2 regions of the Streptomyces sp. NPDC087906 genome follow, and region 1 is predicted to be linked to the other one. Evidence: riboswitches for the same ligand, from Rfam matches in the RefSeq annotation. Region 1 holds a riboswitch; the other holds the start of a gene.
What was found. Region 1 has a riboswitch for cobalamin ahead of ACZ63I_RS16075 (ABC transporter substrate-binding protein). Riboswitches for the same ligand answer to the same signal wherever they lie in the genome.
Positions count from the first base shown of each region.

Region 2: linked by a shared signal. The riboswitch ahead of ACZ63I_RS23560 (ribonucleoside-diphosphate reductase subunit alpha) and the one ahead of ACZ63I_RS16075 (ABC transporter substrate-binding protein) in region 1 are both predicted to bind cobalamin.

Region 1 is NZ_JBVJLC010000004.1:529,828-533,798, reverse strand. Features, by position in the region: gene ACZ63I_RS16085 (amino acid permease) at 1-945, shown strand, start outside; gene ACZ63I_RS16080 (M67 family metallopeptidase) at 990-1,403, shown strand; cobalamin riboswitch at 1,395-1,527, shown strand; gene ACZ63I_RS16075 (ABC transporter substrate-binding protein) at 1,570-2,583, shown strand; gene ACZ63I_RS16070 (FecCD family ABC transporter permease) at 2,666-3,700, shown strand; gene ACZ63I_RS16065 (ABC transporter ATP-binding protein) at 3,697-3,971, shown strand, end outside.
Region 2 is NZ_JBVJLC010000008.1:95,475-99,445, reverse strand. Features, by position in the region: gene mctP (monocarboxylate uptake permease MctP) at 1-1,543, shown strand, start outside; partial or broken gene ACZ63I_RS23565 (Uma2 family endonuclease) at 1,632-2,003, opposite strand; cobalamin riboswitch at 2,125-2,250, shown strand; gene ACZ63I_RS23560 (ribonucleoside-diphosphate reductase subunit alpha) at 2,388-3,971, shown strand, end outside.

The DNA.
Region 1 (3,971 bases):
TTCTCGATGATCAAGGTCACCGCCATCATCGGCATGATCGTCATCGGCCTCGGCGTGCTCACCCTCGGCTTCTCCGACGCCGGCGCCACCGCCGCCCCCAGCAACCTGGTCTCGCAGGGCGGGGTCTTCCCGCACGGCATCGGCTCCAGCCTGATGACCCTGCAAGGCGTGATGTTCGCCTACCTCGCCGTCGAGGTCGTCGGCGTCACGGCCGGCGAATCGCAGAACCCGGAGAAGACCCTCCCCAAGGCCATCAACACGCTGCCCTGGCGGATCATCATCTTCTACGTCGGCTCGCTGACCGTCCTGCTCGCCGTGGTCCGCTGGACCGAGTTCTCGGCCGGCACCAGCCCCTTCGTCTACGCCTTCGAGAAGATCGGCATCCCGCTCGCCGCCGGGATCGTCAACTTCGTCGTCCTCACGGCGGCCCTGTCGTCCTGCAACTCCGGCATGTACTCGACGGGCCGGATGCTGCGCGCCCTCGCCGCCAACAGCGAGGCGCCCAAGGCGTTCGGCAAGCTCAACTCGCGCCGCACACCCGCCTTCGGCATCAGCGTCTCCGTCGCCCTGATGGGCGTCGGCGTGATCCTCAACTACCTCGTCCCCGAGAAGGCGTTCGGGTACGTGACGTCCGTGGGCACCGCCGCCGGCATCTGGACCTGGATGATGATCCTCGCCAGCCACATCCGCTACCGGCGCGCCGTCGAAGCGGGCCGGCTGCCCGCCTCCGCCTTCCCCGCCCCCGGCGGCGCCGCGCTGAGCTGGGTCGCCCTCGTCTTCCTCGCCTTCGTCACCTGCCTGATCGCCTACGACCACGAAGCGCGCGTCTGCCTGTACGTGGGCGCCCTGTGGGCGGTGGGCCTGGTGGGCGGCTGGCGGCTCCTCAAGCGCCGCACCGCCACCGCCACCGAGGAAGAAGCGGGCGCCTACGCACCCGTCGAGTAGGGCCTCCCCGGTGGGCGGGCCCCCGGCCGTCCTATATTTCACTCATGCTGACCCTCACCCAGGCTCTGTACGACCAGATCGTCGCGCACGCACGGCGCGATCACCCCGACGAAGCCTGCGGCGTGGTCGCGGGACCCGAGGGCACCGACCGGCCCGAGCGGTTCATCCCCATGCTCAACGCGGCACGCTCGCCCACCTTCTACGAATTCGATTCGGCGGACCTGCTGAAGCTCTACCGCGACCTGGACGACCGCGACGAGACCCCGGTGATCGTCTACCACTCGCACACCGCGACCGAGGCGTACCCGTCCCGTACCGACATCAGCTACGCCAACGAGCCCGAGGCGCACTACGTGCTGGTCTCGACCGCCGACAGCGACGGCCTCGGCCCGTTCCAGTTCCGCTCCTACCGGATCGTGGACGGCAAGGTCACCGAAGAGGACGTCACGGTCGTCTGAGAGACTGACCGTCTGCCCGAGGCGGCAGGAGCCAGGAAGCCGGTGCGAGTCCGGCGCGGTCCCGCCACTGTGACCAAGCGATTGCGCTTGGCAGCCAGGAACTGACCTGCCGCCCTTCTTCCACCAGCCAGGGGACGCGGAAATCCCCCCGGAGGAGAGCTCAGCCATGCCGCCAGTCCCGCCCGCGCTCCGCCGCGCACTCATAGCCGCCGCACTGCCCGCCCTGCTCGTACCGCTCGCCGCGTGCGGCTCGACGGAAGAGCCCGGGGACAAGCCCGCGGCCGGCGCCGCGAAGGCGGCAGCCCCCGGCTTCCCTTACACCGTCACCAACTGCGGTGTGCGGACGACCTACCAGGCACCGCCCGAGCGCGTCGTCACCATGAACCAGCACGCCACCGAGGTGATGCTCGCCCTCGGCCTGCGGAAGTCGCTCGTCGGCACCGCCTATCTGGACGACACGATCTCGCCCGCCTACGCAGCCGCGTACAAGAGCGTGCCGGTCCTGGCCAAGGAGTACCCCTCCAAGGAGAAGCTGCTCGCCGCCGATCCCGACTTCGTCTACGGCGGCTACGCCAGCGCCTTCGACGCCAAGGACGGCCGCGCGCGCGACGACCTCAAGGGCGCGGGCATCGGCACCCGGCTCAACATCGAGAGCTGCACCAAGGGCGCCGTCACCATGGACGACGTCTACCAGGAGGTACGGGAGGTCGGCCGCACCTTCGGCGTCCCCGACCGGGCGGAGAAGTGGATCGCGCGGGCCCGCGCGACCGTCGCGGGCACGGCCGCCAAGCTGAAGGGCGTCAAGCCCGTCTCGGTCTTCGTCTACGACAGCGGCGACAAGACCGCCTTCACGGCGGGCGGCGCAGGCATCGGCAACGAACTCATCACCCGCGCGGGCGGCGCCAACGTCTTCGCCGACCTGGACAAGTCGTTCGGCGACGCCACCTGGGAGCAGGTCGTCGCCCGCAAGCCGCAGGCCGTCGTCATCTACGACTACGGCTCCACGACGGTCGCCCAGAAGGAGAAGCGGCTCACCGACGACCCGGTGCTCGCCGACGTCCCCGCGATCAGGAACAAGCGATTCGCCGTGATGCCGCTGTCCAGCGTCGTCCTCGGCGTACGCGCCCCCGACGCCGTCGCGAAACTCGCGGCCCAGCTCCACCCCGGAACCGTGAAGTAGCGCCGTGCCCCGCACCACCCCGGCAGGCACGCGAGGCATATCAGGCACGCCCGGCCCGCACGGCATACCCGGCCCGCGCGGCATGCCCGGCCCGCGCGGGCACCGGCGGCTGCGCTACCCGCTCGTGGTCGGCTGCCTCGTCGTCGCGCTCGCCGCCGCCGTCGTCGCGGGGCTCGCGCTCGGCTCCGTACGGATCGGGCCCGGCGACGTCGTCGCCGCCCTCACCGGGCGGGCCGAGCCGAGCCCGTACCGGACCATCGTCCTCGACGTACGGCTGCCCCGGGTACTGCTCGGCGCGATCGTCGGCGCGGGGCTCGCCGTCGTCGGGACGGTCCTCCAGGCGCTGGTGCGCAACAAGCTCGCCGACCCGTTCCTGCTCGGCATCTCCTCCGGCGCCTCGACCGGCGCCGTGGCCGTGCTCGTCCTCGGCATCGGCGGGGGAGTGACCACCACCGTCGCCATGCCGGCCGCCGCCTTCGCCGGGTCGCTCGTCGCGCTCGCCCTCGTCTACAGCCTCGCCCGCAGGGGCGGCGCCATGACCGGCGGCAGACTCGTCCTGGCCGGGGTGACCGTCTCGTACATCCTCTCCGCGCTCACCACCCTGCTGCTGGTCGTCGCCGCCCGGCCCGAGCAGTTCCAGGAGGCCCTGTACTGGACGCTCGGCGGTCTCGGCAGCGCCCGCTGGGGCACGCTCGTCCTGCCCGGCGTCGTGCTGGCCGCGGGGACGGCGCTGCTGATGACCCTGGCCCGGCCGCTCGACCTGCTGCTGGCGGGGGAGGAGGGCGCGAGCGTGCTCGGCCTGAACACCGGGGCGTTCCGGGCGGCCGTCTTCGTCGTCGCCTCGCTCGTGACCGGCGTCATGGTCGCGGCGAGCGGCGCCGTCGGCTTCATCGGACTGCTCGTACCGCACGCGGCCCGCGCGGTCGTCGGCGCCGGACACCGCGGCCTGCTGCCGGTCGCCGCGCTCGGCGGGGCCGTGGTGCTGGTCGTCGCCGACCTCGCCGCCCGTACCGTCGCTGCGCCGCAGGACGTCCCCGTCGGCGTGCTGACCGCGCTCATCGGCGGCCCGTTCTTCCTGTGGCTGATGCGCCGCCGGCCCGAAGGAGCCCCCGTATGACCGCCGAGCTGCGGGTGGCAGGGCTGTCCTACACCGTGGCCGGCCGCGAACTGGTCCGAGCCGTCGACCTGACGGCGGCCCCCGGCGAGACGGTCGGGCTCGTCGGGCCCAACGGCAGCGGCAAGACCACCCTCCTGCGCTGCGTCTACGGCACGCTGCGGCCCACCGCGGGACGCGCCCTCCTCGACGGCGCCGATCTGCACACCATGACCCACAAGGCCCGCGCCCAGCGGCTCGCCACCGTCCCGCAGGACGGCGGGAGCGACTTCGA
Region 2 (3,971 bases), on a different contig from region 1:
GCGCAGGGCGGAGAACCAGCACAGCCTCGACGAATGGGGCCTGGGCGGCCGGTCGTTCGGCACCTGGGTGACCTGGTTCCTGCTCGGCGGCGACCTCTACACGGCGTACACCTTCGTGGCCGTACCGGCCGCGATCTACGCGGCGGGCGCCTCGGGCTTCTTCGCCGTCCCGTACACGATCCTGGTCTACCCGCTGATCTTCACCTTCCTGCCCCGGCTCTGGTCGGTGTCGCACAAGCACGGGTACGTGACGACGTCGGACTTCGTCAGGGGGCGGTTCGGCTCGAAGTCGCTGTCCCTGGCGGTCGCCGTGACCGGCATCCTCGCGACGATGCCATACATCGCGCTCCAGTTGGTCGGTATCCAGTCGGTGCTCGACGTGATGGGCATCGGCGGCAGCAACGACACCAACTGGTTCGTCAAGGACCTGCCGCTGTTCATCGCGTTCGCCGTGCTCGCCGCTTACACGTACTCGTCGGGGCTGCGGGCGCCCGCGCTGATCGCGTTCGTCAAGGACGGTCTGATCTACATCGTCATTCTCGTGGCGATCATCTACATCCCGATCCGGCTCGGCGGCTTCGACGACATCTTCGCCAAGGCGGGCGACGCCTTCGCGAAGGTCAACCCGGCCACCGGCAAACCGCGCGGCGCGCTGGCGCCCCCCGAAGCCGGCCAGTGGGGGTACGCGACGCTGGCGCTCGGCTCGGCGCTCGCGCTGTTCATGTATCCGCACTCGATCACGGCGACGCTCTCCAGCCGCAGCCGCGACGTGATCCGGCGCAACACCGCGATCCTGCCGCTGTACTCACTGATGCTGGGGCTGCTGGCGCTGCTCGGCTTCATGGCCATCGCCGCCGGGATCAAGGTCGACAACGGCCAGTTGGCGATCCCGCAGCTCTTCGAGAACATGTTCCCCGACTGGTTCGCGGGCGTCGCGTTCGCCGCGATCGGCATCGGCGCGCTGGTGCCGGCCGCGATCATGTCGATCGCCGCGGCGAACCTCTTCACCCGCAACATCTACAAGGACTTCATCAAGCCGGACGCGACCCCCGCGCAGGAGACCAAGGTCTCCAAGCTGGTGTCCCTGCTGGTGAAGGTGGGCGCGCTGGTCTTCGTCCTCGGCATGGACCCGACCGTAGCGATCAACTTCCAGCTCCTGGGCGGCATCTGGATCCTGCAGACCCTGCCGGCCCTGGTCGGCGGCCTGTTCACCCGCTGGTTCCACCGCTGGGCCCTGCTGGCGGGCTGGGCGGTCGGCATGGTCTACGGGACGCTCGCCGCGTACGGCGTCGCGAGCCCGACCCAGAAGCACTTCGGCGGCTCGTCGAAGGAGATCCCGGGCCTCGGCGAGATCGGCTACATCGGCCTCACCGCGTTCGTGCTGAACGTGGTGGTGACGGTGGTCCTCACCCTGATCCTGCGCGCGGTCAAGGCACCGGACGGCATCGACGAGACGAGCGCGTCGGACTACACGGCGGACGCGGGCGACCCGGACGTCAAGGCCGAACTCCCCCTGACGACCCCGGCGGAACCGGCCCACTGAGCCACCGCGAAACCGCGACAGGAACGGGCCGCCGGCACCACCGGCGGCCCGTTTTCGCTGCCCTCAGCGCACCCATTCCTTGAGCTGCTCGGTCGTCGGTGTCGGAGTCGTACGACGTGACCTCGACGGTCATCAGGACCCGTTCCGGGTCGCCCCACTCGCCCTGGCCGACGAAAGCGCCGCTGGGCGCCAGGGCACCGTCCGGGCGAGCACGGCCGTTGCGATACGTCTGGACCTTCAGCCCCTGCCCCGGATGGAGCCACAGCTCAGGACGCGCTCTCATGCAGATACGTGTCAGCCACTGAACGACGCGCCCGCGGGAACCGTCCGGCACGGCCCTGCTCCTGATCCGTCCGTCGATGAGTTCCAGCCGGACGCCCTCAGTGGTCCTCGCCAGTACCCGGGTCGCCTCGTCGAACTCCTCCGGAAGAATCCCGTGCCTGCCTTCGACCGCCGCCATGGGGACACCTCCTTGTCTCCAGGACGGTAGCGGAAATCGCTGACACAGCGCTGACAGCGAGCAGACGAAACTCGCCGCGACACAACATGTGGGGGGTGGCTCCCGGAACGTCCACCAGATGTATGCTCGTCTCGCTGTCGACACAGGGGAATCCGGTGCGAATCCGGAACTGTCCCGCAACGGTGTGCTGTGGTGCGCTTTGTCGTACCCCGCGAGTCCGAACACCTGCCGGCGGTGCGTCCGGGTCGGCCGATTCGGGCGTCGAGACGTCCCGGGCCCCGCGGTAGGGCCGGCGGACACGGCGGTGCGCCCTGCTCCGGGTGCGGTCCGTCGTACGCCTGCCTCCTGCCCGCCGGACCCGGTCCGAGCGAGGGAGAGCATCACGTGACCATCGCGCCAGACCGTCCGGCCACGCACACCGCCGCTTCAGGCGAGGCACTGCTGCGTACGCTGACGGACCTCACCGCCGATCTGCCCGACACCGACCCGGGCAAGGTCGCCGCGGCGGCGCTCCGGGGGCGGCACGCCGGATCGGACGCCGCGGGCCTGCGTGAGCTGGCCACCGAGGCCGCCGCCGGGCTGATCTCCGAGGACCCGGCGTACTCCCGGCTCGCCGCCCGGCTGCTGACCCGCTCCATCGCGGACGAGGCCGCGGGCCAGGGCGCGGTGTCGTTCTCCGCCTCGGTCGGCGTCGGACACACCGAGGGGCTGATCGCCGACGCCACGGCCCGCTTCGTGGCGCTGCACGCCGAGCGGCTCGACGCGCTCGTCGACCCGGCCGCCGACGACCGGTTCGGGTACTTCGGGCTGCGTACGCTCTACAGCCGCTACCTGCTGCGCCACCCGATCACCCGCCACGTCTTCGAGCGCCCGCAGTACTTCATGCTGCGCGTGGCGTGCGGGCTCGCCGAGGACGACAGTACGGCCGCGCTGGACGAAGTCGCCGCCCTCTACCGGCTGATGAGCCGGCTGGACTATCTGCCGTCGTCGCCGACCCTGTTCAACTCCGGTACCAGGCACCCGCAGATGTCCTCCTGCTACCTGCTGGACTCCCCCGCCGACGAACTCGACTCGATCTACGACCGCTACCACCAGGTGGCCCGGCTCTCGAAGCACGCGGGCGGCATCGGCATCCCGTTCTCCCGTATCCGCTCCCGGGGTTCGCTGATCCGCGGCACCAACGGGCACTCCAACGGCATCGTGCCGTTCCTGCGCACGCTCGACTCCTCGGTCGCCGCCGTCAACCAGGGCGGCCGGCGCAAGGGCGCCGCCGCCGTCTATCTGGAGACGTGGCACGCCGACCTGGAGGAGTTCCTCGAACTGCGGGACAACACCGGTGAGGAGGCACGCCGTACGCACAACCTCAACCTCGCGCACTGGATCCCCGACGAATTCATGCGACGCGTCGAGGCGGACACCGACTGGTCGCTGTTCTCACCCTCAGACGTGCCCGAGCTGGTCGACCTGTGGGGCGACGCGTTCGACACGGCGTACCGCGCGGCCGAGGCGGCGGGCCTCGCGATCAGGACGATCCCGGCCCGCGACCTGTACGGGCGGATGATGCGCACCCTCGCCCAGACCGGCAACGGCTGGATGACCTTCAAGGACGCGTCGAACCGTACGGCCAACCAGACGGCGGAGCCCGGCCGCACCGTTCACTCGTCCAACCTCTGCACGGAGATCCTGGAGGTCACGGACGACGGCGAGACGGCCGTCTGCAACCTCGGCTCGGTCAACCTGGCCGCTTTCGTGCTGGATTCGGGCGAGATCGACTGGGCGCGGCTGGACTCGACGGTCGCCACCGCCGTCACCTTCCTCGACCGGGTCGTGGACATCAACTTCTACCCGACCGAGCAGGCGGGCCGCTCCAATGCCACATGGCGCCCGGTCGGCCTAGGTGTGATGGGCCTCCAAGACGTCTTCTTCAAGAATGGCCTGCCCTTCGACTCCGCCGAGGCCGCCGCGCTC